Regions from separate parts of the Pseudomonas kulmbachensis genome, predicted to be linked through region 3. Evidence: predicted binding sites of a transcription regulator. Region 3 holds the regulator's gene; each other region holds the start of a gene.
What was found. Region 3 encodes FliA, which starts transcription of late flagellar genes. Its sites were predicted from a motif close to CTAAAGTTTNNNNNNNNNNNGCCGNTAA; they were not measured.
Positions count from the first base shown of each region.

Region 1: a site for FliA is predicted at 7,062-7,089, ahead of U5A05_RS22835 (methyl-accepting chemotaxis protein). Genes of this name have one in related genera too.
Region 2: a site for FliA is predicted at 1,565-1,592, ahead of flgM (flagellar biosynthesis anti-sigma factor FlgM). Genes of this name have one in related genera too.

Region 1 covers NZ_OY817088.1:5,002,903-5,012,606, reverse strand. The annotation lists gene mdoH (glucans biosynthesis glucosyltransferase MdoH) at 1-2,455, shown strand, start outside; gene U5A05_RS22850 (transporter substrate-binding domain-containing protein) at 2,742-3,539, shown strand; gene U5A05_RS22845 (amino acid ABC transporter permease) at 3,681-4,640, shown strand; gene U5A05_RS22840 (amino acid ABC transporter ATP-binding protein) at 4,633-5,367, shown strand; gene U5A05_RS22835 (methyl-accepting chemotaxis protein) at 5,440-7,008, opposite strand; gene U5A05_RS22830 (16S rRNA (uracil(1498)-N(3))-methyltransferase) at 7,242-7,952, opposite strand; gene tatC (twin-arginine translocase subunit TatC) at 7,949-8,746, opposite strand; gene tatB (Sec-independent protein translocase protein TatB) at 8,751-9,143, opposite strand; gene U5A05_RS22815 (twin-arginine translocase TatA/TatE family subunit) at 9,154-9,432, opposite strand; gene U5A05_RS22810 (phosphoribosyl-ATP diphosphatase) at 9,457-9,704, opposite strand, start outside.
Region 2 covers NZ_OY817088.1:3,904,299-3,914,002, forward strand. The annotation lists gene U5A05_RS18070 (chemotaxis protein CheV) at 1-629, opposite strand, end outside; gene flgA (flagellar basal body P-ring formation chaperone FlgA) at 707-1,477, shown strand; gene flgM (flagellar biosynthesis anti-sigma factor FlgM) at 1,629-1,949, shown strand; gene U5A05_RS18085 (flagella synthesis protein FlgN) at 2,141-2,608, shown strand; gene U5A05_RS18090 (flagellar brake protein) at 2,705-3,445, shown strand; gene U5A05_RS18095 (MFS transporter) at 3,456-4,763, opposite strand; gene U5A05_RS18100 (glutamine synthetase family protein) at 4,829-6,070, opposite strand; gene U5A05_RS18105 (histidine-type phosphatase) at 6,365-7,663, shown strand; gene U5A05_RS18110 (EAL domain-containing response regulator) at 7,671-8,873, opposite strand; gene U5A05_RS18115 (FadR/GntR family transcriptional regulator) at 8,995-9,704, opposite strand, start outside.
Region 3 covers NZ_OY817088.1:3,507,578-3,517,281, forward strand. The annotation lists gene U5A05_RS16250 (chemotaxis protein CheA) at 1-987, opposite strand, end outside; gene U5A05_RS16255 (protein phosphatase CheZ) at 1,050-1,838, opposite strand; gene U5A05_RS16260 (chemotaxis response regulator CheY) at 1,859-2,230, opposite strand; gene fliA (RNA polymerase sigma factor FliA) at 2,433-3,173, opposite strand; gene fleN (flagellar synthesis regulator FleN) at 3,173-4,000, opposite strand; gene flhF (flagellar biosynthesis GTPase FlhF) at 4,120-5,436, opposite strand; gene flhA (flagellar biosynthesis protein FlhA) at 5,448-7,577, opposite strand; gene U5A05_RS16285 (fimbrial protein) at 7,846-8,376, opposite strand; gene U5A05_RS16290 (fimbrial protein) at 9,009-9,488, opposite strand; gene U5A05_RS16295 (fimbrial protein) at 9,502-9,704, opposite strand, start outside.

The sequences.
Region 1 (9,704 bases), 1.5 Mb from region 3:
GTTCGACGAGTTGCATGCACGCTTGTCGGCGCAGACCGATGTTGATGCCAGCGAGGCCGCACAGGCCTCGGTTGGCACGCGTCTGAACCTGACTTCGGCGACTGAGCTTGAGGACGCAGAAATGCTCGCCCTCGATGCCAGTGGCCGGGTGATGCTCAAGGCCACGCCACCGATCCGTCGCACCAAAGTGGTGCCAGAGCCGTGGCGTACCAACATTCTGGTTCGTGGCTGGCGGCGTCTGACCGGGCGCAGCAATCCGCCTGCGCCGAAAATCGACGAGCGCGTCTTGCCCAAGGCCCGCTGGCGTACGGTGGGTTCGATCCGCCGTTACATCCTGCTGGTCTTGATGCTTGGCCAAACCATCGTCGCTGGCTGGTACATGAAAGGCATCATGCCGTACCAGGGCTGGGCGTTTGTTGACCTTGAAGAAGTGCTGCATCAACCGCTGATGCAGACAGCGCAGCAAGTGCTGCCGTATGCACTGCAAACCAGCATCCTGATCCTGTTCGGGATTTTGTTCTGCTGGGTATCGGCAGGTTTCTGGACCGCCTTGATGGGCTTTCTGGAACTGTTGACCGGGCACGACAAGTACCGTATTTCCGGCAAAAGCGCCGGTAATGAGCCAATCCCTGAGCAGGCACGTACTGCACTGGTAATGCCGATCTGTAACGAAGACGTCACCCGCGTATTTGCGGGCTTGCGGGCGACCTACGAATCGGTAGCGGCTACGGGTGATCTGGATCGCTTCGACTTCTTTATCCTCAGCGACAGTAACGACCCTGATATTTGTGTCGCCGAGCAACAGGCCTGGCTGGATGTGTGCCGCGAAACAGAAGGCTTCGGGCGGATTTTCTATCGTCGTCGCCGTCGTCGTGTGAAGCGCAAGAGCGGCAACCTCGACGACTTCTGCCGTCGCTGGGGCGGCGATTACAAGTACATGGTGGTACTCGACGCCGACAGCGTGATGAGCGGCGAATGCCTGACCAGCCTGGTGCGCTTGATGGAAGCCACGCCAGACGCCGGTATCATCCAGACCGCGCCACGTGCGTCGGGCATGGACACTCTGTATGCGCGCATGCAGCAGTTCGCCACCCGTGTGTACGGGCCGCTGTTTACAGCCGGTCTGCACTTCTGGCAGTTGGGCGAATCCCACTACTGGGGCCACAACGCCATCATCCGCATGAAACCGTTTATCGAGCACTGCGCCCTGGCGCCGTTGCCGGGCAAAGGGGCATTTGCGGGCGCGATCCTGTCTCACGACTTCGTTGAAGCCGCGTTGATGCGCCGTGCCGGTTGGGGCGTGTGGATTGCCTACGATCTGCCAGGCAGCTACGAAGAATTGCCGCCTAACCTGCTGGACGAACTCAAGCGTGACCGTCGCTGGTGCCACGGTAACCTGATGAACTTCCGCCTGTTTCTGGTCAAGGGCATGCACCCGGTACACCGTGCGGTGTTCCTCACGGGCGTGATGTCGTACCTGTCAGCGCCGCTGTGGTTCTTCTTCCTGCTGCTGTCGACGGCCTTGCTGGCGGTCAACACGCTAATGGAACCGCAGTACTTCATGGAACCGCGCCAGCTCTACCCGCTGTGGCCTCAATGGCACCCGGACAAGGCTGTGGCGTTGTTCTCGACCACGATCGTGCTGTTGTTCCTGCCTAAACTGCTGAGCATCATTCTGATCTGGGCCAAGGGCGCAAAAGAGTTCGGTGGCAAGTTCAAGGTCACACTGTCGATGTTGCTGGAGATGCTGTTCTCCATGCTGCTGGCGCCGGTGCGCATGATCTTTCACACCCGCTTCGTACTGGCTGCGTTCCTGGGCTGGGCTGCGACCTGGAACTCGCCACAGCGTGACGACGACTCCACGCCGTGGAGTGAAGCTGTGCGCCGTCATGGCCCGCAAACCCTGCTGGGTGCGGCCTGGGCTGCGTTGGTGCTGTGGTTGAACCCGAGCTTCCTGTGGTGGCTGGTGCCGATTGTCGGTTCACTGATGCTGTCGATCCCGGTTTCGGTGATCTCCAGCCGGGTCAAGCTGGGCCTCAAGACTCGCGACGAAAGCCTGTTCCTGATTCCCGAGGAATACGCACCGCCGCGCGAATTGTCGGCCACCGCCGAATACACCCACGAGAACCGCTACCACGCACTGCATGATGGTTTTGTGCGGGCTGTGGTTGATCCGCAACAGAACGCGTTGGCCTGTGCGTTGGCGACGTCGCGTCACCGTGAAGCCGAGCCGATTGAATGGCTGCGCACCGAACGTGTGCGTCACGCGCTGAAAGTCGGTCCTCAGGGCGTCACCAACAACGAGCGTATGGCATTGCTGAGCGACCCTGTTGCCCTGGCGCGCTTGCACGCTCTGGTGTGGAACGAGGGTCATGAAGACTGGTTGAACGCCTGGCGTGAGTCGGTTGCTGCCGACCCGCATGCCCCGTTGTTGCCGTTACAGCCTTCAGCCTGATCTAAAAGAAACCCCACTACGGTGGGGTTTCTGCTTTATGGGGGGTTGTGGGAGCGAGCCTGCTCGCGAATGAACTTCGCGAGCAGGCTCGCTCCCACATTGAAGTTTCTCTGTAGCGGATCCATAGCCCGCACCCATCCTGCTTTTCTCTCGCAAAACTCGTGTCACAACCCTTCTGTGAGTTAGCATCCGTTTCCGAATGGGTGAGTGCCCGGCTGTATTGGCTTTTTGAATCGAGCCCGCCGTTGGCCAACACCTTAATTGAGTAGGTTGAGGGGAGTTGATGATGAAGAAGTTTCTATCGAAACTGCTGGTCGGCGTCACTGCGGTACTGGCGATCAGCGCAGCCCATGCGGGCGCAATTGATGACGCGGTCAAGCGCGGCACCTTGAAGGTGGGCATGGACCCAACCTACATGCCATTTGAAATGACCAACAAGCGCGGCCAGATCATTGGCTTCGAAGTTGACCTGCTCAAAGCCATGGCCAAGTCCATGGGCGTCAAGCTGGAGCTGGTTTCCACTGGCTATGACGGCATCATCCCGGCCCTGATGACCAACAAGTTCGACATGATCGGCAGCGGCATGACCCTGACCCAGGAACGCAACCTGCGCCTGAACTTCAGCGAACCCTTCATCGTTGTGGGCCAAACCCTGCTCATCCGCAAAGAGCTGGAAGACAAGATCAAGTCCTACAAAGACCTCAACGACCCACAATACCGCCTGACCTCGAAAATCGGCACCACGGGTGAAATGATCGCCCGCAAACTGATGTCCAAAGCCCAGTACCACGGCTATGACAACGAGCCAGAAGGTGTGCTGGACGTGGTAAACGGCAAGGCTGATGCCTTCGTTTACGATGCGCCGTACAACGTTGTTGCAGTAAACAAGTTCGGTAACGGCAAACTGGTGTTCCTCGACCAGCCGTTCACCTACGAGCCTTTGGCCTTTGGTCTGAAGAAAGGCGACTACGACAGCATCAACTTCATCAATAACTTCCTGCACCAGATCCACGAAGACGGCACCTACGATCGCATCCATGACAAGTGGTTCAAAGACACCGCTTGGCTCAAAGACATGGAATAAGCGCGATTCCTGTAGCCGCTGCCGTAGGCTGCGATAAGGACCGAAGGGCCTTCAGATTCTGGGGTTGCCTGCAGCCCATCGCAGCCTTCGGCAGCGGCTACACACGCTGTCTGCGCTGCTCTCTACGGAAATATCAAAGTGATCAAACAAAAAAAAGTCCAGTGGCCCTGGCACGTATTGACCGTGCTGGTGCTCATCGGTCTGGCGGGTGCGCTGTATTACGCCACCTCGCTGATGTCTTACGAATGGCGCTGGAACCGCGTCCCGCAGTACTTCGCCTATCAAGCCGAAGAAGCCCAGCGGGCGACTGAAGCCTCGACCGTGATTGAGTTGGTGCGCAAAGGCGATACTGCCGAAGTCGTACTGCGTGGCGAAGATGGCAAAGAGCAACGCGTGACTGTCGCCGACAACAGCCTGCAGTTGGCTGAAGGCGATGATGTTGCTGAAGGCGATGTGATTGGCGTTAACCGCCATTGGGCCGCCGGGCCGCTGCTCTGGGGCTTGTGGACCACGGTTTGGCTGTCGTTGGTGTCAGGCGTACTGGGTTTGATCATCGGGCTGGCCACGGGTCTGTGCCGACTGTCGAATAACCCGACCCTGCGCGATCTCTCGACTCTGTACGTCGAGCTGGTGCGCGGCACGCCGCTGCTGGTACAGATTTTTATCTTCTACTTCTTCATCGGCACTGTACTCAACCTGTCCCGCGAATTTGCCGGTATTGCCGCGCTGTCGTTGTTCACCGGTGCGTACGTGGCTGAAATCATTCGTTCGGGTGTGCAGTCCATCGCTCGCGGGCAAAACGAAGCGGCTCGCTCGCTGGGCCTCAACAGCAGCCAATCGATGCGCCATGTGGTGCTGCCGCAAGCGTTCAAGCGTGTACTGCCGCCGTTGGCCGGGCAATTTATCAGCTTGGTCAAGGACACCTCGCTGGTGTCGGTGATTGCGATTACCGAGTTGCTCAAGAGCGGCCGTGAAGTCATCACCACCTCGTTTTCGCCGTTCGAGATTCTGTTCTGCGTAGCGGGCCTGTACCTGTTGATCAACCTGCCGCTGTCGCATTTCGCCAGCCGGCTTGAGCGGAGGCTCGCGCAAAGTGATTGAAGTTCGCGAACTGGTAAAAGTCTTCGACACCCGCGGGCATATTGTTCGCGCCGTGGACAACGTCAGCACCACTGTCGCCCAGGGCGAAGTACTGGTGGTGATCGGCCCCTCGGGCTCTGGCAAGTCGACCTTTCTGCGCTGCCTTAACGGCTTGGAAGATTTCGACTCAGGCTCGGTCAGCATCGACGGCCTGGATCTGGCCAACCCCAAAACCGATGTGAACGCCTATCGGCGTGAAGTCGGCATGGTGTTTCAGCATTTCAACCTGTTCCCGCACATGACCGTACTGGAAAATCTGTGCCTGGCGCAGAAGGTGGTACGCAAGCGTGGCAAGGCCGAGCGCGAAGCCAAGGCCCGGGCGTTGCTGGAGAAGGTCGGTATCGGGCAGAAGGCCAACGAGTACCCGTCGCGCCTCTCGGGCGGTCAGCAACAGCGCGTGGCGATTGCCCGTGCGCTGGCGATGGAGCCCAAGGTGATGCTGTTTGACGAGCCCACTTCGGCGCTGGACCCGGAAATGGTCGGCGAAGTCCTGGACGTGATGAAGACCCTGGCCCGCGAAGGCATGACCATGGTCTGCGTGACCCACGAAATGGGCTTTGCCCGCGAAGTGGCGAACCGCGTGCTGTTCTTCGACCACGGCAAACTGCTGGAAGACTCCGCCCCGGAAGACTTCTTCAACTCGCCTAAAGACCTGCGCGCCCAGGCGTTTTTGCGCCAGGTGCTTTGACGGCAGCTACAAGCAGAAGCAGAAGCAGAAGCAGATCTGCTTCTGCTCTGAACTTGCCACTTGCAGCTGCTGTTAAACCTTAAACCGCCCCACCAACGTCTGCAAATGTGTACCCAGGCGCGCCAGCTCAACGCTGGAGGCCGCCGTTTCTTCACTGGCGGCGGCGGTTTGCTCTGATACATCTCGCACATTCAACACGCTGCGGTTGATCTCTTCTGCCACCGCGCTCTGCTGTTCGGCAGCCGCTGCAATCTGTTGGTTCATGCCCTGAATGGTCGACACTGTACGGGTGATGTTGCCCAGTGACTCGCCTGCGCGGCGGGTCAGTTCAACGCTGTTGTCCGTCAGGGCGCGACTGTTGTCCATACTGCTGGACACCTGCTGAGTGCCGCTTTGCAGGCCGGCAATCAGCTCTTCGATCTCTTCCGTGGATTTTTGCGTGCGCTGCGCCAGGCTGCGTACTTCGTCGGCCACCACCGCAAACCCGCGACCGGCTTCTCCAGCCCGTGCAGCTTCGATGGCAGCGTTCAGCGCCAGCAGGTTGGTTTGCTGGGCAACGGACTTGATCACGTCGAGCACGCTGCCAATTTTGTCGCTTTCACGCTTGAGATGGCCCATGGCATCGGTGGAATGGCCGACCTCAATCGCCAGCTTCTCGATCTGGGCGATGGCCTGCGCAACCACGCTGTCGCCTTCGCGGGCCTGCTGGTCGGCAGCAATTGCAGCTTCAGAGGCTTCTTCGGCGTTGCGCGCCACTTCCTGTACGGTCGCCGCCATTTCATGCATGGCGGTGGCGACCTGATCTGTCTCGACTTTCTGACTGTTGACCCCGGCACTGGTCTGCTCGGTGACCGCCGAGAGTTCTTCGGCGGCGCTGGCGATTTGCGTCACGCCGTCACTGATTCCGCCAATCAACTCGCGCAGGCCTGCGGTCATCCGTTGTATGGCTTGCTGTAGCTGCCCCAGTTCGTCGCGACGGTCGGTTTGATGGTCGTGGGTCAGGTCGCCTGCCGCGATTCGCTCAACGGTTTTCAGCGTGCGTTGCAGCGGGATAACGATCTGGCGAGTAATGGCCCAGGCCGCAATGATGCCCAGTACCAGTGCCAGCAACGTACAGCCGATCAGCAGGGTGGTGGCCTGCCGGCTGTCAGCGTCGCGCTTGGCTGTTTGCAGAGCCGAGAGTTTTTGGCTCTGCTCGATCAGGACAGTGCCCTGGCGGTGCATGCGCTCAATGGCTTGTTCACTGGCTTGAGTGCCTTGAATCAGGTCGGCGAAGGCGCGTTTGTACTCGGCCACGGCGTTGAGTTGCTGTTCGACCAGTGTCAGCTCGTCGGGAGCTACCAGCTGTTTGCGTGCTCGCTCCAGGCCGTTGTCCAGTTCGCTCAGTTGGTGAGTGACTTCGGCTAGGGTGTTTTCGCCGGGTTGGCGTTCATATTCAAGGCGGGCAATACGCAGGTCTTTGGTCAGGCCGATGATTTTCGAAATATTGGCCAGCTTGTCACCCTGGTCGATGACGGACACCAGACCATTCCAGCCCGTTGCGGTGATCAGCAAGGTCAGCATCAGCACCAGCCCGAAGCCCAGACTGAGTTTACGATTGACGCTTATATTGCCGAGCCGTTGGGCCAGCCGATGGAACATGGTGATACTCCTTTATTGACCGAGTTACGTAACGGTCTTCATGGGTTATCAGGGCATCGGCGCGCAGGGGGATAACTGAAGTGCGCAGGTTGAATGTGTGACGAACGTCAAGAACCTGTAGCCGCTGCCGCAGGCTGCGATGGGCGCGCGGAGCGACCCTGATTTTCAGGCGAGAAGCGAAGGTCCTGCGGACCTTATCGCAGCCTGCGCCAGCGGCTACAGGTTTGGGGAGGTCAGAACAATCGGGCGAGAAGGGCGGTGACGGCGGTTTCGACCCGCAGGATGCGCGCGCCCAGTTGCACCGGCTGCAAGCCTGACTTGGCCAGCAAATCGATTTCGTAAGGGATCCAGCCACCTTCCGGGCCGATGGCCAGTGTGACCGCTTCGTCCAGCCCGCGCGGGCAGGCCGGGTAATCGCCCGGATGACCGACCAGGCCCAGGGTGCCTTCGACCAGCGCAGGCAGGCGGTCTTCGACAAACGGCTTGAAGCGTTTTTCGATGACGATCTCAGGCAGTACGCTGTCGCGTGATTGCTCCAGGCCCAGAATCAATTGTTCACGAATGGCTTCGGGTTCCAGAAACGGGGTCTGCCAGAAGCTTTTCTCTACCCGGTAACTGTTGACCAGAATGACCTTCGGCACGCCCATCGAGGCCACGGTTTGTAGCACGCGGCGCAGCATTTTTGGGCGCGGCAAGGCGAGCAACAGGGTCAGTGGCAGTTTGGCCGGTGGCGGCTGGTCCAGGCTGTGGATAACCAGCTCGGCTTCTTGTGCTTCAAGGCGCACCAGCTCGGCGCTGCCCATCAACCCGCCAATCCGGCCGACGCGCAGGCTGTCGCCGACGACGGCACGGTGAACTTCCTGCATGTGAGTCAGGCGCCGATCGCGCAGGATCACGCGGTCGGCGGCAATGAAATCAGCCTCTTCGAGGAGCAGCAGGTTCACGCTTGTGGCGCTGGCGGTTGGGCGTCGTTGTCAGCCGATTGTTCGTCCGGGTGTTCGCCGCGTTTGTTCTTGCTGACCAAACTGCCAAAAATAATGCCGATTTCAAACAGCATCCACATCGGGATGGCGAGCAAGGTTTGCGAGAAGATGTCGGGCGGAGTCAGGATCATGCCGACTACGAAGCAGCCGATGATCACGTACGGGCGAATCTTGCGCAGGTATTTGACGTCGACGATGCCAATCCAGACGAGCAATACCACGGCCACCGGGATTTCAAAGGCCACGCCAAAGGCAAAAAACAGGGTCATGACGAAATCAAGGTAGCTGCTGATATCGGTCATCATCGCGACGCCTTCCGGGGTAGCAGCGGCGAAGAACTTGAACACCAGCGGGAACACCAGGAAGTAGGCGAAGGCCATGCCTGCGTAAAACAGGAAGATGCTGGAGACCAGCAGCGGCACGGCTATGCGCTTCTCGTGCTTGTACAGACCAGGAGCGATAAACCCCCAGATCTGGTGCAGGATTACCGGAATTGCAATAAACAGCGAGACCATCATGGTCAGCTTGAGGGGCGTGAGGAACGGCGAGGCCACGTCGGTGGCGATCATCGTCGCGCCTACCGGCAGGTATTCACGCAACGGCGTGGAGACCAGGGTGTAGATTTGCTGGGTAAAGGCGAACAACCCGGCAAAGATGATGAAAATCGCCGCGATGCAGCGCAACAGGCGGGTGCGCAGCTCGGTGAGATGCGAAACCAGCGGCATTGGCTGGTCGTGATCAGGCTTATCGCTCATGCGCTTAAGGGGCTCGCGGTGGCAGGGTAGGGTCGTGTGGCGCTGCCGGTTGAGGCGCAGGGTCTTTGCTCAGGCTAACGGGGGCAGTGTTCGCAGGCTCGACAGGCGCAACTGTTGGCTCGGTCGGGGTCAGCGGCTTCACGGCGTCCTGCAGAGGGGCCAGGATCTTCTTGGCTTCCTCTTCCATCGACAGGATATGTTCGTTGTGCAGCTGCCGACGTATTTCGTCGGCGCCGATTTCACGTTCAACTTCCTGTTTGATCGCATTGAAACTGCGTTTCAAGCGCCCGATCCACAGGCCCGCCGTGCGCGCAGCACCTGGCAGTCGCTCGGGGCCGAGCACCAGCAGGGCCACAAGGCCAACGAGCAGCAGTTCACTGAAGCTGATACCGAACATTAGTTTTGGCTCACACGTCTTTGCGGGTCGGCTCTTCGACTTTTTGTGCCTGCACGTCAATGGTGTGCGGCTCGTTCAGGGTCGAAGTGGTGTGTGGTTGTGGTGCAGCAGTTGGCTGCGCAGGCGGAACCACGGGCTCGGCAGGTTTTTCGTCGTCGTTCATGGCCTTGCGAAAGCCTTTGATCGATTCGCCGACATCGGTGCCCAGATTTTTCAGTTTTTTGGTGCCGAAGACCAGGACTACGACTACCAGAATGACGATCCAGTGTTTCCAGTCAAAAATGCCCATGATGTGTTCCTTAGCAAAAGTGATTTAGGCGGACGGCCGGGAGGCTTTTTCCACGTGGCCGGAGGTGCCGATACGCCGCTCCAGTTCATCCAGTACTGCCTGAGGATGCTGCCCCAACTGGGCCAGCATGATCATGCTATGGAACCATAGATCGGCTGTTTCGTAGATAACATCGCTGCAATCACCGCTGATGGCGGCGTCTTTGGCGGCGATGATGGTTTCGATCGACTCTTCGCCGACTTTTTCCAGAATCTTGTTCAGGCCCTTGTGGT
Region 2 (9,704 bases), 400 kb from region 3:
TCGTTCAACGACACGACTTCAACGCCCACCGTTTGCAGGCAACGGGCAACCTGCTTGCGTGCCACCGACGAATCGTCGACGGTCAGCACCCGCAGCGACAGCGCCTTGGTTCGGGTTTCAACATCCACCACGCCATGGGTGATGGTTTCAGGCGATGGCGAAACTTCTGCCAGGACCTTCTCGACGTCAATGATTTCGACCAATTGGTCGTCCATCCGGGTCACGGCCGTCAAGTAATGGTCGTTACCGGTGCCCTTGGGCGGCGGATGAATATCTTCCCAGTTCATGTTGACGATACGTTCGACCGAGCGAACGAGAAAGCCCTGAGTCTTGGTGTTGTACTCGGTGATGATCACAAACGGGTTGCTCTGGTCTTTCAAAGCACCCGATCCGGTGGCCATCGCCAGATCAAGAATCGGAATGGTCGCGCCGCGAATGCTCGCCACACCACACACCACAGGATGGGACTTGGGAATCATGGTCAGTTTTGGGCATTGCAGCACCTCCCTGACTTTGAACACATTGATCCCGTAAAGCTGTGGCCCATCCAGACGAAACAGCAACAGCTCCAGGCGGTTTTGCCCCACCAGTTGAGTGCGCTGGTTAACCGCATCCATCACTCCGGCCATACTCAGCTCCTCTTAAAGACTTCAAGTTTCAACACCCAATTTCCGTAAACGGCACGGGGCTTGCTTTTTTATCGGCCATGAACGCAAAAACGACAAATTCCTGCCACCGATTTTTCCCCCAGACGCTGCGCCGCTGCTGTCTGAGCGTCCTGGCGGCTGGCGCCCTGCTTGGCGTAGGCACTTATAGCAGGGCCGACGCGTTTACATCACCTGAACAGCTTATCGGCGTGACCCAGGGCTTTCTTGAATTCACGGTTGAAGACTATCTCGCCACCAGCCAGACCGAGGGGCGATATCAGATCCAGGTCAACAACCTGGACCCGCGTCTGCGCTTGGCTCATTGCGACAAGGAATTGACAGCCTCCCTCGAAAGCCCGGCACAACCCATGGGGCGCGTGATCGTGCGTGTACGCTGCGAAGGGCTATCGCCATGGACCATCTTCGTTCCGGCCCAGGTCAAACTGTTCCGTGACGTGGTCATCGTCAATCACCCGCTCAAGCGCGGCATGGTGATCGACTACGCCGATGTCACTTTGCGCGAACGGGATGTGGGCCTGATCAATCAGGGCTATCTGACCGCGACCGAGCTGGCGGTCGGTCAAAAACTCCTGCGCCCGATGGTCACCGATCAAGTGCTGACGCTCACGCATCTGGAACAGGCTGCTGCCGTGCGCAAGGGTGACCATGTGGTAATCAGCGCCCGCAGCGGCACGTTAAGTGTCAAAATGCCCGGCGAAGCCCTGTCGGACGGTGGCCTCAGCGAACAGATCCGGGTAAAGAACCTGAATTCCAAGCGTGTGATCCGCGCTCGGGTCACAGCACCCGGCCAAGTTGAGGTGGCATTGTAGGAAAACTGGCATCAGCTCCTCGACTTTCCTACACTGTGGTTTGACGTAGATCAGTACCGTTCTATGTGAAGCTATGATTAATCGAGCCTAAAGTTTTTCCGGGTATGGCCGAAAACATGGCAAGCGTCCAAATACCCCGAGGTTTTTCGTTATGGTCATCGACTTCAGTCGTCTCAACAGCGCACCGCCCTTAACCGGCAGCACGCGCAGCAACGCCAGCCAGGAAACCGGTAGCGCCACGCAAGCGGCCCCGGCAAAAAGCCCTGAACAAGCCAGCGCCCCGAGCGGGGAATCTGTACACCTCAGCCAAGAGGCTCAACAGTTGCAGAAGATCAGCGACTCGTTGCGTGAACAACCTGCGGTCGACAAAAATCGGGTGGCCGAGCTTAAACAAGCCATTGCCGACGGCAGCTACAAGGTCGACAGCAATCGGGTCGCCAGCAAACTGCTGAATATGGAAGCCGAGCGCTAGGCCCACGGCCTGTGCCGCACTTTTGGACGCTTAATCCAGGGGTTTGTTGACGCTTCGTTGTGAGCCGCGTCGCTGGGCTGTGTTACTCGCAGCTTATTTGAAACACCAAACTACACTGCTCGCGCCTTGCCCTGCACCAAGTGGGACAGCGTCGCGGCCACAACGAAGCGTCAACAGACCCAGAGTTCGCCATGCACGACGAAAATTTACTGCAACTGATCAATGATGACCTCGCCCCCGCCGAGCAACTGCTTGGCCTGTTGCAGGACGAGACCATCGCCCTTAAAGGCCGCGACATGCAGGTGCTGGAAAATATTCTGGCGCGCAAGCAGTCGCTGATCATTTTGCTTGAGCAACATGGCCGCAAACGCAGCGAGATCCTGGCAAGCCTGGGCCTGGCTACCAACCGCAGCGGCCTCGAAAGCTTGGCCAGCCATTCCAGCGTGGGCGCGCAGCTGCTTAGCCAAAGCGATGCGCTGAACCAGTTACTGGCTCAATGCCAGGCCGCGAACTTGCTCAATGGCCAGTCGATCCAGACTCAGCAGGCGATCACCGCCAACCAGTTGCGCATTCTTCATGGCGGCGAAGCCCCATCGTTGTATGACGCACGCGGCACCACTTCGATGCTTAACAAGCACCGCGCCTACAGCCAGGCCTGAGCCTGCGCAAACACTGAATCTAGCGAGACACACAGCATGATGGCAGAATGCCTCTTTTTTGTGTGTTGCAGTATTTTGCCTGGAGATTGATGCAACGTGTTCGACGCACAAGACGCTCCGCAGCCACCAAAGGTGCTGACTACCCCCCTGGAAATCGCCTCCAACTTGCGGATGCTGCAAGAGAGCCATGACCCGTTAATCATCACTTTTCAGGATCGCACCCAGCGCTTCCAAAGCTATGTGGTCGATGTGAATCGTGAGAACAACACCCTGGTCCTGGACGAAATGATCCCCCGTGAGGGCGAGCGCTTTCTTGAGGACGGTATACCGTTTCGAGTTGAGGGTTTCCACGATGGCGTACGCATCGCTTGGGAATGCACGACGCAACTGAGCATTGGCGACCTCAATGATCATCGCTGCTATCGCGGCGCGCTACCGCGCGAAGTGGTTTACCACCAACGCCGCAACGCGTTCCGCGCCGCCCTGAAACTGGCTCACCTGATTGATGTGGAAATTGCCGGTGACAAGCTCGGCACGCCAGTCAATGGCAAGCTGCTGGACGTCTCCGCCACCGGTTGCAAGTTGCGCTTTGAAGGCGATATCAGCCAAAGCCTGCAACTGGGCCAGGTGTATGAGCGCTTCAGCGCCGCCCTGCCCTTTGGCCTGATGACCACGCCGGTCGAACTGCGTTATCTGCATTTTGAAGAGCGCTTCAACATCACCTTCGCGGGCTTGCGCTTTCACAACATCAGCGGCGCTGTGCAGCGCCAGGTCGAGCGCTTTGTCTATCAACTGCAGCGCGAGGCGCGGCAGTTTGACAAGGATGACTATTACTAGACCGCAGGCCCTATGGCTTGGGTTCCGACTGCGGTTCGAACTCATCCACCACCGGGTCCTGCACCATCTGCTCCTGCACCATTTGTTCATCCACCCTCGGGTCAAGCGCAGCTACCAGCGGTGAGCTGGACATGCTGTCGGGCATCGCCACGTGATGCAGCGGCGCATCGTCGACCTGGTGCAGGTTGGTCACTGCATTCGGGCGAATCCGCCATACCAGGATCAAACTGGCCACGCTGAAGAACGCATACAGCATCTGGCTGCCGAACACCTTCATCAGCACGCCCGCCGCCAGTGGCCCGACGCTTGCCCCAATGCCATAGGTCACCAGCAACATGGCCGTCAACGACACGCGACGCTCAGGCTCAATGTGGTCATTGGCAAAGGCAACTGCCAGCGGATAGATGCAAAACTGCAGCAGGGCCGCCACACAACCCGCCACAAACAGCACTTCCAGTGGCACCTCTGGCAAGATCGCCAACGGCAATGCCGCCACTGCCAGCAGAAAGGCGAAGATCCGGATCAACAGCGGCCGATCATAACGGTCGGACAACCAGCCCAGCGGCCACTGCACCACCAGACCAGCAAAAATGCAGCTACCCATATACACACCGACCAGCTCGGTCGAAAGCCCTTGCTGCGACGCATACAGCGGCGCCAGACCGTAGAACGAGCCCACCAGCAAGCCCGCTCCCATCACCGCGATCAACGACTGCGGCACGCGCTTGATAAAGAACCTGGGGTCCATCGGTGCCGGATGCAGGGGGGCCGGGTGAATCCGTCGGGTCATGGCCACCGGCACCAGGCACAAGGCAAAACACAACGCCACCACCATCAGCAACTCTGGGCCCAGGGCCGGGTGAACGGCCAGAATCAGCTGCCCGAGCACCAGCCCCAAATAAGACGCGATCATGTACAGGCTGAACACCACGCCGCGCTGTTTGGCATCTGCCTGCTCGTTGAGCCAGCTTTCGATAACCATGTACTGGCACATCATGCCCAGGCCGACGATCACCCGCAGCAGCAGCCACATCGGCAACCAGTCCGTCAGCCCGTGACACAGCACCGCCGCCCCGACGATACCGGCACAGGTGGCGTAGGCACGAATATGCCCGACCCGGGCAATCAGCCGGTGGCCGATCTTGCCGCCCAGTACCAGGCCAAAGTAGTTGGCCGCCATCAAGGCGCCGATCCACAAGCCGTCGACATTGTCGGCCGCCAGGCGCAGCGCCAGATAAGTACTTAAAAGGCCAGAGCCGATCAACATCATCAGCGAGGCAAAGTACAACGCTCGAAAAGACTTCCATATTTGGTGCATTGGCTTTCCGTGCGGCTCCTTGTGTCTGCAACCGGGAACAGGCCCGGCGCCACAGATTTAAACGGTTAAGCCTGAGCCGCCAAAACGCGACGCTCCCAGGGAGTAATTTCATCTTGGAAGCTGGTCAGCTCCAGCGTCTTGGACGCAATGTAACCTTCGATGAACTCAGTACCGAACAGTTCAATCGCCAAGTGACTCCCCTTGAGACGCTCAAGTGCAGCATGCAAGGTACATGGCAATGACAACGCCTGGGGCACATCGAACGCGCCCTCGATTGCAGCGCTGGGTTCCAGCTTATGTTCGATGCCGTATAACCCGGCCGCAAGGCTGGCGGCAATCGCCAGATACGGGTTGGCGTCCGCACCCGGCAAGCGGTTTTCGACCCGTCGAGCCAGCGGTGAACTGGCCGGAATGCGCAGGCCCGCGGAACGATTGTCATGGGACCAACAGGCATTGTTCGGCGATGCATAAGGATGGAACAAACGTTGATAGGAATTGACGTTCGGCGCAAACAGCGCCGTGAAGTCCCCCATGCCGGCCTGCTGGCCGCCAATAAAGTGGCGAAAGGTTGCCGTCGGCTGCCCCGCTTCGTCGCTGAACACGTTGCGACCGCTGCCCAGCTCCACCACGCTCTGATGAATATGCATCGAACTGCCCGCCGTATGCGCCAGCGGCTTGGCCATACAGACCACGGTCAGTCCATGTTTCAGGGCGACCTCTTTGAGCAAATGCTTAAACAGAAAAGTCTGGTCGGCGAGCAACAGCGGATCACCGTGCAGCAGGTTGATCTCGAACTGGCTGACGCCCATCTCATGCATAAAGGTGTCACGCGGCAAGCCCAGGGCCGCCATGCACTGGTAAACCTCGCTGAAAAACGGTCGCAGTCCGTTATTGGAACTGATGCTGAACGCCGAAAAACCATCTTCGCGACGGCCATCCAGGCCCACTGGCGGACGGAACGGCTGGGTCGGATCGGTGTTGGGCGCAAACACAAAGAACTCAAGCTCGGTCGCCACCACCGGCGCCAGTCCGCGGGCCGCGTAACGGGCAATAACGGCCTTCAACTGACCGCGAGTCGATAGCCGCGAGCTTTCACCACTGAACTCATCGGCATCACAAATAGCCAAGGCGCGGGGCTGCTGGCTCCAGGGCAGGCGATGGATATGGGCCGGGTCTGGCACCAGCGCCAGATCTCCGTCGTCGCTGCCATAAAAACGCGCTTCGGGGTAACCGCCCATGATGCATTGCAGCAACACTCCACGGGCCATCTGCAAACGCCGCCCCTCAAGGAACCCGGCAGCGGTCATGACCTTGCCACGGGGCACGCCATTGAGATCGGGGGTGACGCATTCAATTTCATCAATACCCGCCAATCGCTGTGCGAGTGAGCCCTGGCCATCGCTCGTCATGACACTTTCCTTGTTGTGATGCAGGCCGCTAACGGCAACCTGTACAAAATACGCAGCAGCTGTTCGGGATTTCAAGCGGGTACCTCACAAAAAGCTACAGTCTGTAGCCGCTGAGGAGCGCAGCGAGGCTGCGATGGGCTGCGCAGCGGCTACACTGCGCCCACTGTGTCCAGGATGACCCAAGGAAAAACGATGAAGACGTTGCCCCCTCTTTGTACCGGCCTGTTGCTGGCCAGCCTGTTAAGCCCGGCAGCCTTTGCCGGGACGCCCACCGGCGATGGCTATGTGCTGGATAAAGTCGTGCAGGTCAGCCGCCACGGCGTCCGTCCGCCCACCCAGTCCAATGAAAAACTGCTGACTGCCGTCACCCAGCGCCAATGGCCAACCTGGCTGGTGCCCTTCGGCAACCTGACCGGCCACGGCTACACCGGTGCCGTCGAAATGGGCCGCTACCGTGGCGAAGTGCTGCGCACCGCCGGGCTGATCCCCACGGGCTGCCCGGATGCCAGCCAGTTGCTGGTCCACGCCAGCCCCCTGCAACGCACCAAAGCTACCGCCCAGGCCCTGCTCGACGGCATGTTCCCCGGCTGCGGCCTGCAGCCGACTTATGTCAGCGGCGAACAGGACGCGCTGTTCCAGGCCAATGAAATGCCCTTTGCCGCCCTCGACCCGGTGAAAGCCAAAGCCGCCATTCTCAAGGCCTTGGGCGGTAGCGTCGAAGCGGCACAGGCGCGCTACAAACCCTTTGAAGAAAAACTCAGAGAAGTCGCCTGCATGCCCGGCACCGACTGCCCGTACGGCAAACAAGCCTGGGAACTGGAGCAAAATGCCAAGGGCCGCTTCTCGATCAAGGGTCTGAGCGCTGGCGCCAATATGGGCGAAGTGTTCCGTCTGGAGTACAGCCAGGGCTTGCCACTGGATAAAGTCGCGTTCGGCAACGGCCGCACCGCTGCCGAAGTCTCAAGCCTGATGGTGCTGACCAAAGCCAAATACGACTACCTCAACGACATCCCCTATATCGCCAGCCGCGGCGCGTCCGAGTTGATGAACCAGATCTCGCTGGAGCTCAAACAAGGCACTTCACTGGCCCAAAAAGACGCCCCGGATACTCCACCAGACGTTCCGCTGATGCTGTTGGTGGCCCATGACACCAACATTTCCTACCTGCGCACCATGCTCGGTTTCGGCTGGAAGCTGGGGGACTACATCGAGAACAACATTCCCCCGGTCGGTACGCTGCAGTTCGAGCGCTACAAGGAAGTCAAAACCGGAGAGTACTTTCTGCGCATTGCCTTTGAAGCGCAGTCGATGGATCAAATCCGCAACCTGACCCAACTAAGCGCCAGCCAAAAACCGCTCAAGGGTGATTTCGCAAGCGCCAAAGGCTGCCGCAAAACCAGTGTCGGCCTGCTTTGCCCGCTCAAGGATGCGATGGTCAAAGTCGATCAGAACATCGACCCCACCGCGCTGACACCCTACTCATTTAAGTAATTGATTGTTAGCAAGCAAGGCTCGTTTCACGTTGCTGCAACCAGCCCAGCAAGTCCGGCCCGCTCATGGGCCGGGCAAACCAGTAGCCCTGCCCTTCAATGCAGCCCATGGCCTGCAAACGCAGGAACTGAGCCTCGGTTTCAATTCCTTCGATAACCACCGACATCCCCAAGGCTTTACCCAGGGCCAGGGTGCTGCTGATCGCAGCTTCGCAGCGCGGCTCATGTGCAACGCTGCGGACAAATTCGGCGTCGAGCTTGATCTCGTTAAACGGCAACTGACACAACCGTTGCAGCGAGGAAAACCCGGCACCAAAATCGTCAATCGATAACCGGCAGCCCATCATCCGCAGGCGCACCAGATTTTCCAGGCTGGCGGCCGGTGCTTGCAGCAGCCCGCTTTCGGTCAACTCGAAGGTCAGCCTGGAGCCCGGTGTGGCATGACGGGTCAGTACCCCCTTGAGGGTGTAAGTCAGTTGGCTGTTGGCTAGTTGCGCGGTTTGCAGGTTGAACGCCATATTCAGGGGGAAGCCCTCGGCTCTGGCTTGCTCTTGCAGGCGCAAGGCTTGATCCAACTGAGCAAACAACAAGTCATCCATCAATCCGCAACGTTCCAGCACCGGGATAAACACGGCTGGCGGCAGCACCCCCTTGTGCGGATGCAACCAGCGGCAGAGCACTTCAACACCACACACCTCACCGGTCTGCAGATTGAATTTGGGCTGATACCAGGCCTGCAATTGCTGCAGGGCCAGCGCCTGGCGCACCTCGTCCTCACAGGCCAGTTGCACACTCTGCTCCAGCTTGTGCCCATTCGCGCTGGCACTTTGATACTTGCTCAGCAATGGCTCAAGGACGTCGGCGTACAGCGGTTTGCCAACATCACCCAGTAGCTCCAGCCCCAGCAGGGCAATGATCTGATGCGCTGTACGGCACAAGTCAGCCGACAGGGCACTGCTGATGATGATGGATTTGACTTGCCCCAATTTGCCCGCCCGACGCAAGAAGGCCAGCCCATCCATGCCCTCCATCTGCAAGTCGCAGACGGCGATATCCACCGTACCTACCTGCTGAAGAACCGCCAGCGCCTCGCTGCCATCGCTGGCTTCAAACACTTCATGGCACCCCAGCGAGCGAAACATGCTCACCGCAACAGCACGTTGAAAGGCGTCATCTTCAAGAATCAGGATACGCAGGGAGTTGCCAGGCATTGAGGTTGACCCATCGTGAACGGTGTAGGTCAATTGTCTCGAGTTCGGTAAGAGACTTACCTAGGGAAATTCCCTGTAAACGTAGGAATTTTCCCAACTCTGTCCCGCTGCCGATTGAGGATCAGCGAGCGCTACGGCTGAAGATACGGATCACTTCATCCAGATGCTCGGCCATCGCCTGGCGCGCAGCATCCGCGTCGTGCTGCTCCAGTGCTTGCAGCACACGCCGGTGTTCATTTTCCGAACGATGAATCATATCGTCCGAGGTGTAGTGGTTTTGCAGACGCTGAAACATGCTTCCGTAACGATGGCCCAACAGATGTTGAATCATCAGGGCGTAGGCCGGGTTGTCCGAGGCCTGGGCAATGCGGATATGAAAAAGGCGGTCGCCGGGGTGCGTGTGGGAACCTTCAAGGTTGTCCTGCACGTTGCGTTCAAAGGCTTCGCGGATGCCCGCCAGTTCTTCATCGCTGGCATTGACCGCGGCCAGTGCCGCCGCTTCGGGCTCGATCAGACGACGAGCCTGAAGCAAGGCGAACGGTGGGATTTCGGCATTGAAGTCGATTTCGAGGTTCAGCTCAGGGTCCAGCTCTTTCCACTGATTGCGCGTGGCTTGGGCCATCACCGGTTCATTGGTCAACGATTGCACCGGTGGTTCACACACCAGCACCCCGTTACCGACACGTACATCGACCAGCCCGATGACTTCCAGCGCGATCATCGCCTCGCGCACCGACGCACGACTCACGCCAAGCAACTTGGCAAGCTCGCGTTCGGCGGGCAAACGGCTGCCCGGGGGGAATTCACCGCTGTCGATCAAGGCCCGCAGCT
Region 3 (9,704 bases):
GGCGACCGGTTTTTCCGCAGGTGCAGCAGCACGGGCCGGGGCCGGACGCGCAGCCGGCACTGGTTTGACCGGCGCAACCACAGCCACTACCGCAGCAGAATCAGCACTGAACTTGCCTTTGCCGTGCATCTCATCGAGCAAGGCTTCGAATTCGTGATCGCTGATCAGATTCGGATCGCCAGCAGGCTCCTGGACAATAGCCACAGGCGCTACAGTCGCAGTTTCCAGCGCATCGGTATTGAACGAACCCTTGCCATGCAACTGATCGAGCAAGGCTTCAAATTCGTCATCGGTGATTTCATTGCTCACTTCGGCTGGCGCAGCAGGCACCTCTTCAGGCTCGGCGGCAACCACCGCAGCGGCCGAGGAAAACTGGCCCTTGCCATGCAACTGGTCAAGCAGCAACTCAAACTCGGCATCGCTGATTTCGTCGCTGGCCGTGATCTCTGGCGCGGTGACCGGTTCAGGTTCTGCCGCAGCAGCCTTGACCGCGTCGAGCGAATTCAGCAGCTGTTCAAATTCGCTGTCGGTGATATCGCTCACCGGGGCGGCAGCCATCACTGGCTCAGGTACGGGTGCAACGACAACCTGCGCAGCCGCAGGCTCGGCCAGACGCGCCAGCGCTTCCAGCAACTCAGGGGTTGCGGCGGTGACCGGGCTGCGCTCGCGCACTTCGCTGAACATGCCGTTGACCGCATCCAGGGCCTCGAGCACCACGTCCATCAGCTCCGCGTCGACGCTGCGCTCACCCTTGCGCAGGATGTCGAAGACGTTTTCGGCGATGTGACAGCACTCCACCAACTCATGGAGCTGCAGGAAGCCGGCGCCCCCTTTTACAGTGTGAAAACCGCGAAAAATTGCATTGAGCAGATCCGCATCATCCGGTCGGCTTTCCAGCTCAACCAGTTGTTCGGACAGCAACTCTAGAATCTCGCCGGCTTCAACCAGAAAATCCTGAAGGATTTCTTCATCGGCGCCGAAGCTCATGTACGTGCTCCTTGATATAGGCTCGTGGACGCCGGGCAACAGCGCCCGTGCCTCTTCAAGACCTAAAAACCTAAACTGGACAGCAAATCGTCTACATCATCCTGACCGGATACGACGTCATTACGTGTATCGGCATGAATCTGCGGACCTTCACCCTTGGCCTGGTTTTTTTGCGAATTATTTTCAGCACGCAGTGCATCGCGATCGTGTTCGATCCCGGCAAAGCGATCTACCTGGCTGGCCATCAGCACCAGTTTGAGCAGATTGCTTTCAACTTCCGTGACCAATTGCGTCACACGTTTTATCACCTGACCGGTGAGGTCCTGGTAATCCTGAGCCAGCAAAATGTCCGTCAGGTTGCTGGAGACGATGCTGTTTTGCGTTTCGCTACGCGTCAAAAAACTGTCAACCCGACGCGCTAGCTCACGAAACTCCTCGGCACCGACTTCACGACGCATAAAGCGCCCCCAGTCCGTACTCAAGGCCTTGGCTTCGTGCCCCATTGCGTTGACCAGCGGCGTGCTGTTTTCCACCAGGTCCATGGTCCGATTGGCCGCCGCTTCAGTGAGTTTCACAACATAGGCCAAACGTTCAGTGGCATCCGTGATCTGCGACACTTCTTCGGCTTGCGGCATTCCCGGGTCAATCTGAAAATTGACTATTGCGCTGTGCAGCTCGCGGGTCAGCTTGCCGACTTCGCGATACAGCCCGCGGTCGCGAGTCTGGTTAAGTTCGTGAATCAGCTGCACGGCATCGCCAAATTGGCCTCTTTCAAGGCTTTCGACCAATTCGTGAGCATGTTTTTTCAGGGTCGACTCAAAATCACCCTGTGTGGATTCTTTATGCTCCATAGCGCCCCCAAGGCAACCGATCAACCGATGCGATCAAAGATCTTTTCGATCTTGTCTTTGAGTGCGATAGCCGTGAATGGCTTGACCACATAACCGTTAACTCCGGCCTGGGCCGCTTCGATGATCTGCTCGCGCTTGGCTTCAGCTGTCACCATCAGCACTGGCAAGTGCTTGAGTTTTTCGTCTGCACGCACGTGGCGCAACAGCTCGATACCGGTCATGCCCGGCATGTTCCAGTCGGTCACCAAAAAGTCGATTTGCCCCAGGTTGAGGATCGGCAGCGCCGTGGTGCCGTCATCCGCCTCGACCGTGTTGGTGAAACCAAGGTCACGCAACAGGTTTTTGATGATCCGCCGCATCGTTGAAAAATCATCAACGATGAGGATTTTCATGTTCTTGTCCAATTCGACCTCCAAGCAGTCTTAAACGCGTCCTGTCTGGGGACGCGCCATTCAATCAATTCGTTTTCAAAAACCGCCCAAATCGACTGTGGGAGCGGGCTTGCTCGCGATGCAGGCGGCGCGGTTTTTCTGATTCACCGTGTCGATCCCATCGCGAGCAAGCCCGCTCCCACAATAAGTGCACGTGTTCCCGTCAGTGCGCTCGCCACTGGCTCAGACGCGCACGCAGGCGTGCGGCGCACTGGCTGTGCAACTGGCTGACACGGGATTCACTGACCCCCAGCACTTCGCCGATTTCCTTGAGGTTCAACTCCTCGTCGTAGTACAGCGCCAACACCAGACGCTCGCGCTCGGGCAGATGGGCAATCGCATCGGCCAAGGCGGCCTGGAAGCGCTCGTCTTCCAGATCTCGCGATGGCTCCGTGTGGGCACTCACGCCATCTTCATGCAGCCCTTCGTGTTCGCCGTCCTGCAACAGGTCGTCAAAACTGAACAGGCGGCTGCCCAGGGTGTCATTCAAGATGGCGTAATAATCATCAAGGCTTAACTGGAGTTCGGCCGCAACTTCATGATCTTTAGCGTCACAACCGGTTTTTGCTTCAATTACCCGAATTGCATCACTGACCATGCGTGTATTGCGGTGCACCGAACGCGGCGCCCAATCGCCCTTGCGCACTTCATCAAGCATCGCGCCACGGATACGGATGCCGGCGTAAGTCTCGAAACTCGCGCCCTTGCTCGCGTCGTATTTGCCCGATACTTCAAGCAGGCCGATCATCCCGGCCTGAATCAAGTCATCCACCTGCACGCTGGCAGGCAAACGCGCCAGCAAGTGATAGGCAATGCGCTTGACCAGAGGGGCGTAGCGCTCGATCAGCTCATACTGGGTGTCACGCGACGACTTGCTGTACATGCGATAACCGCTGGCCGTCATTAAAAACGCCCCCCTGCTTGCTGCACCAGACGCTCGACAAAGAACTCCAGGTGGCCCCTGGGGTTGGCGGGCAATGGCCAGGTATCAACTTTTTGCGCAATGGCCTTGAACGCCAGCGAGCACTTGGAGCGCGGGAACGCTTCGTAAACGGCGCGCTGCTTTTGTACGGCCTTGCGCACGCACTCGTCGTAAGGCACGGCACCCACATACTGCAGGGCTACATCCAGAAAACGGTCGGTAACCTTGGTCAGTTTGGCGAACAGATTGCGCCCTTCCTGGGGGCTTTGGGCCATATTGGCCAGTACGCGAAAGCGGTTCATCCCGTAATCGCGATTAAGCAGTTTGATCAGCGCATAGGCATCGGTGATCGACGTCGGCTCGTCGCACACCACCAGCAGCACTTCCTGGGCGGCGCGCACAAAGCTGACCACCGACTCGCCGATCCCGGCAGCGGTGTCGATCACCAGTACATCCAGGTTATCGCCAAGGTCGCTGAATGCCTGGATCAGGCCGGCATGCTGCGCCGGGCTCAGATGCACCATGCTCTGGGTGCCCGAAGCCGCCGGCACGATGCGAATTCCGCCGGGGCCTTGCAGCAATACGTCGCGCAGCTCGCAACGACCCTCGACCACATCGGCCAGGGTAAATTTGGGGGTCAAGCCCAGCAGGACATCGACATTTGCCAGCCCAAGGTCCGCGTCCATCAACAGAACGCGCCTGCCCAGCTCGGCCAATGCGATGGACAAGTTGACTGACACGTTAGTTTTACCGACGCCACCCTTGCCGCCGGTCACTGCGATCACCTGTACGGGATGCATGCTGCCCATGATCTTTCTTTACCTTGTCTTACTTAGACGCGGCTACATGCGATGGCTGCTCGTTCCCCTGCGGAACAAAATTTTCAGACCATCCGATGTAGGTACATTGCAACGTAATCTTGACTGCCTCAGCCGACCCGTTTGGGAGGGCTGTGATAGATATCGGCAAACATGTCTGCCATAGCTTCTTCGCTGGGTTCTTCCTGCATCTGCACACTCACTGCGCGACTCACCAGTTGGTGCCGACGCGGCAAGTGAAGGTCGTCCGGAATCCGTGGGCCGTCAGTGAGATAAGCCACCGGCAGCGCATTGCTGATCGCCAGGCTCAACACCTCGCCCAGGCTTGCTGTCTCATCCAGCTTGGTCAGGATGCAACCCGCCAACCCGCAACGCTTGTAACTGAGGTACGCCGCCGTCAGCACCTGTTTCTGGCTGGTGGTGGCCAATACCAAATAATTTCGCGCCTTGATCCCGCGCCCAGCCAGGCTTTCAAGCTGCAAACGCAACGCCGGATCACTGGCCTGCAGGCCCGCGGTATCCACCAGCACCACGCGCTTGCGCACCAGCGGCTCGAGGGTCTGGCCCAACGACTGGCCGGGAGCGACGTGGGTCACCGGTACATTGAGAATTCGGCCCAGGGTCTTGAGTTGCTCCTGAGCGCCAATTCGAAAGCTGTCCATGCTCACCAGAGCGATATTCTGCGCGCCGTACTTGAGTACATAACGCGCCGCCAGCTTGGCCAGCGTAGTGGTTTTACCCATCCCCGCAGGCCCGACCATCGCAATCACGCCGCCCTCTTCCAGCGGCTCCAGCTCCGGTGTAGCGATCATCCGCGCCAAGTGCGCCAGCAACATTCGCCAGGCCTGGCGCGGCTCTTCGATACCGGCCACTTGGGCCAGCAGATCACGCGACAGCGGCCCGGACAGACCGATACGCTGCAAGCGGCGCCACAGATTGGCCTGCGCTGGTTTGGCATCCTGCAACTGGCTCCAGGCCAACGAGCCGAGCTGCACTTCAAGCAATTCACGCAAACCGTTCAGCTCATGACGCATATTGTCGAATGCGCGCTGATCAACCGTCGGTGCGACGGGCGCAGGCGCAGGGCGTGGCGGCTCTTCCAGCGTCGGCTCGATCAACGGCTCGGCGGCAGTCAGCGGCAAACCGGCAAACAGCTGACGGTTAACGCCCGCCTCGCCTTCGCCGCGCAGGCTCAACTCGGCCTGGGCCGAGACAATCCGCGACTGGGTCTTGCGCAGTTCTTCTTCGAGCTCAATGTTCGGGACACGGGGTGCCAGCGCGGACAGCTTGTAGTCCAGGGCCGCGGTCAACTCAACGCCCCCGGCGATCCGGCGGTTGCCAATAATGGCGGCGTCAGCCCCCAGCTCATCACGGATCAGCTTCATGGCCTGACGCATATCGGCGGCGAAAAATCGCTTCACTTGCATAAACCAAACCCTCAGCCGTTAGGGCCTACTGTCGCAACGATCGTGACCTGCTTGTTGTCAGGGATTTCCTGGTAAGCCAGCACATGCAGGTTGGGCACCGCCAGACGGCCGAAGCGCGAAAGCATTGCGCGTACCGGGCCTGCCACCAACAGGATCACTGGATTACCTTGCATTTCCTGACGCTGAGCAGCGTCGATCAACGAGCGCTGGAGTTTCTCTGCCATGCTTGGCTCCAGCAAAACGCCCTCTTCCTGGCCTTGTCCGGCCTTCTGCAAACTATTGAGCAATATTTGTTCCAACCTTGGCTCAAGGGTGATCACAGGCAGCTCAGACTCAACGCCTACAATACTTTGCACAATGGCGCGGGACAGGCCCACGCGCACAGCGGCAACCAAAGCGGCAGTATCTTGACTCTTATGGGCATTGTTCGCGACGGCTTCGGCAATGCTGCGGATATCGCGCACCGGCACCTGCTCAGCCAACAAGGCCTGCAACACTTTGAGTAACTGCGACAGGCTCAGCACGCCCGGCACCAGCTCCTCGGCCAGCTTGGGCGAAGACTTGGCCAGCAACTGCATCAACTGCTGCACTTCTTCATGCCCGATCAGCTCATGGGAGTGTTTGTACAAAATCTGGTTAAGGTGCGTCGCCACCACGGTGCTGGCATCCACTACGGTATAGCCCAGCGATTGCGCCTGGCTGCGCTGACTGACTTCAATCCACACCGCTTCCAGACCAAAGGCCGGGTCTTTGGTGGTAATCCCGTTCAGCGTGCCGAATACCTGCCCCGGATTGATCGCCATTTCGCGGTCCGGGTAGATCTCGGCCTCGGCCAGAATCACCCCCATCAGGGTCAAGCGATAGGCACTGGGGGCCAGGTCGAGGTTGTCGCGGATATGCACGGTCGGCATCAGAAAGCCCAAATCCTGGGACAACTTTTTACGCACCCCCTTGATCCGCGCCAATAACTGGCCACCTTGATTGCGGTCTACCAGCGGGATCAGCCGATAGCCGACTTCGAGCCCGATCATGTCGATGGGCGTCACGTCATCCCAACCCAGCTCCTTGGTCTCTTGCGCACGGGCAGGCGACGGCAGCAACTCTTGCTGGCGCTTGACCTCTTGCAGGGCCTGGACCTTGACCACACTCTGTTTTTTCCACATCAGGTACGCCACGCCACCGGCAACGGCGGCCAGGCTCAGGAAGGAAAAGTGCGGCATGCCCGGCACAATCCCCATCACCGCCATCAAACCTGCCGACACCGCCAGCGCCTTGGGCGAGGCAAACATCTGGCGATTGATCTGCTTGCCCATGTCTTCGGAGCCCGAGGCACGGGTCACCATGATCGCGGCTGCGGTGGACAGCAGCAGGGATGGCAACTGCGCCACCAAACCGTCACCGATGGTCAGCAAGGCGTAAACCTTGCCCGCTTCGCTGAACGTCATGCCGTGCTGGAAGATACCCACCGCCATGCCGCCGATCAGGTTGATAAATAGAATCAACAGACCGGCGATTGCATCACCGCGTACGAATTTGCTGGCACCGTCCATCGAGCCGTAGAACTCGGCCTCTTGGGCGACTTCCTGACGGCGCAGCTTGGCCTGGTTCTGATCGATCAGCCCGGCGTTGAGGTCGGCGTCGATGGCCATTTGTTTGCCGGGCATGGCATCGAGGGTGAAACGTGCGCTGACCTCGGAAATGCGCCCGGCACCTTTGGTCACCACCACGAAGTTGATGATCATCAAAATCGCAAAAACCACGATACCGACCACGTAGTTGCCGCCGATCACCACCTCACCGAAGGCTTGAATCACCTTGCCTGCCGCCGCGTGCCCTTCCTGACCGTGGAGCATCACCACCCGGGTCGAAGCCACGTTGAGCGCCAGCCGCATCAGGGTGGCGACCAGCAAAATGGTGGGGAACACCGCAAAATCCAGGGGCCGCAGGGCGTAGACGCACACCAACAGCACCACAATCGACAGCGCAATATTGAAGGTAAAAAACACGTCCAGCAGGAACGCCGGGATTGGCAACATCATCATTGCCAGCATCACCAGCAACAACAACGGCACGCCCAATTGCCCTCGACCCAAACCGGCCAGACCGCTGCGTGCGGTGTTGATTAACTGAGAGCGATCCAAGGACATTGCGACAAACCTTTAGCAAACTTTTGACGCCATGTGCGCCGTAGAGCCTGCCACTGCAAGAACCCTTCCAACTTTGGCCAATGGCCATATCAGAATCAAAAGCCCGCCCTGATTCACCCAGTAGGTGCCTCTGAGGGAGCGAGCCTGCTCGCGAAGGCCATAAACCATAGCGCGCGTTTACTGATAATCGCGACGCTCTTGAGACCTTCGCGAGCAGGCTCGCTCCCACGGTGATGTCACAAGGCCTTAATCCTTCAAAAACTCAAGGCACGCTCATCACCAGCGTGCCACTCGCTGTGAAAGGCCCGGCGGCAGGGACGCTGCCGGGTTTGCGAAAAAGAGAAAACACGACCGTATCCCCCCCTGAACTGTTGGTGATACTAGTCGCGAAAGGAAGTCCTACAGGTACTCCACCATTATTACGCACCATCCTGACGGCAAGATCGGTATTACTGGTGGCAAGCCCCCCCAAGTTGAACAAAGCGCCACTACCCTGCAAAATGATGTGTATGGGCGTGGTAATACCGAGATCAGGGCATGAGTAATTAAGAGCGACAGCTCTACTATTGGTTGAATCATATGGCGATTCCGGGATCGCAACAGGATCCACCGAACCAAAGTCCACTTCAATGGGCTTGTCATCATTAATCGTGCAGGTTGACGGGTTCAAGTTGAGTGAGTTACGTGGATAAATAAAGATAGTCGTATCGAAAGACTTCGAGCCAAAATTATTAGTGAAATGCATGAACAAATTCACTCTAGCGATTTCTCCCGCCGACGACTGGATATTCATATAATTACCAGGCGTCCTGGTAATGTTTAAATATGCTCGCCCCCCCACACTCACATACGGCTCATTTCTGTGCGTCGCGAGTATAATATTGGACGCTACCGGTATTGGGTAATTAGTATCGTTAAACCTTAATCCGCCCGTGAGACGGCCATACGGCCACGCCAAAACGACCCCCCAAGTGGGAAGGGGGGAGATTTTTAGAACGGGATTAGAACTAGTAGCCGAATTATGCCTGCAGTCCATCGCGTAATCCAGCAAAACCTTATCGGTGAGGCTAGTACTCGCTTTTACATCGACATATACATTAAATGAAAGTTTCTCCGCATCTGCCCAAGCGCTACCATTTACCCGACACTCTACTGCGCTGGCAATATGAGCCAGCATAAACAACATCAACCCAGTTAGATATCTCATATAAATCTCTTCAACATAAAATAGCACTACAAAATTTGCGCACCTTTAAAGGTAGCCCAACGTAAAAGTCGAAACGGCAGCAAAGTACCCGGGCACTATTGAATGATTGGTAATGGCCTGCGGCTCTGCTTTGACAACGACCTTAAAAGCAATCACATTGGCGCCATTACTCAATATCTGCCTATCACTGGCCGCATTCACTTGCTGAGACACCGTCCTCACTGGTAATCAGCCAGCAGTGTTGCCATGGCCGTAAACCCGCCTAGGCTCAGCGAGGAGCCCAACTTCTTGACCGGTACGGCTTCCAGCATCGGTGGCTCTGCAGGATTAATCAGCACCTGTGTGTTGAGTGCTAACGGCACTCCATCTTTCAGAAGTCTGACGCCAAGGTCGGTGACACTGGACTGCACGGCTGACGATTCAAAAGGCGTTGCCGTACCCGTCACCTTCAAGACCATTTCCCACGCCTGAGTGCCAGGGGAACAGGTAATGGTGTAATTCACCGGTTTGCGGTGGTTCACCCCATCGATAGTTCTGACGCCGATTTTCTCGAAGTCGATAACGATACTGGCACCGCTATTTATAGTGCAGGGCGGGGGTTCTATCAGGGTGCCCTCGAACGTCAGGTTGGCCATTGCATTGCCACCAAAGCCAATGGCACATACGGCAAAAAGCACAGATTGTTGCTTGAGTCTCATCAGTATCTGCCTCTTATCGCAGTGCTTGCACTAATGTAGCCGTGGCAGAAAATGATCCGCCAGTGAGGGTGCTACCGGTTTTTTTTACGAGAACCGCCGTCACTGCTGGCAAGGTGGGGTGCGTGAAGTTCACGGTGGTATTGAGGGGCCAAGCTTCTCCCCCAACCATAAGCCTGATACCAAGATCACTTTTACTGGTACCCAGGGCCTTAGCGT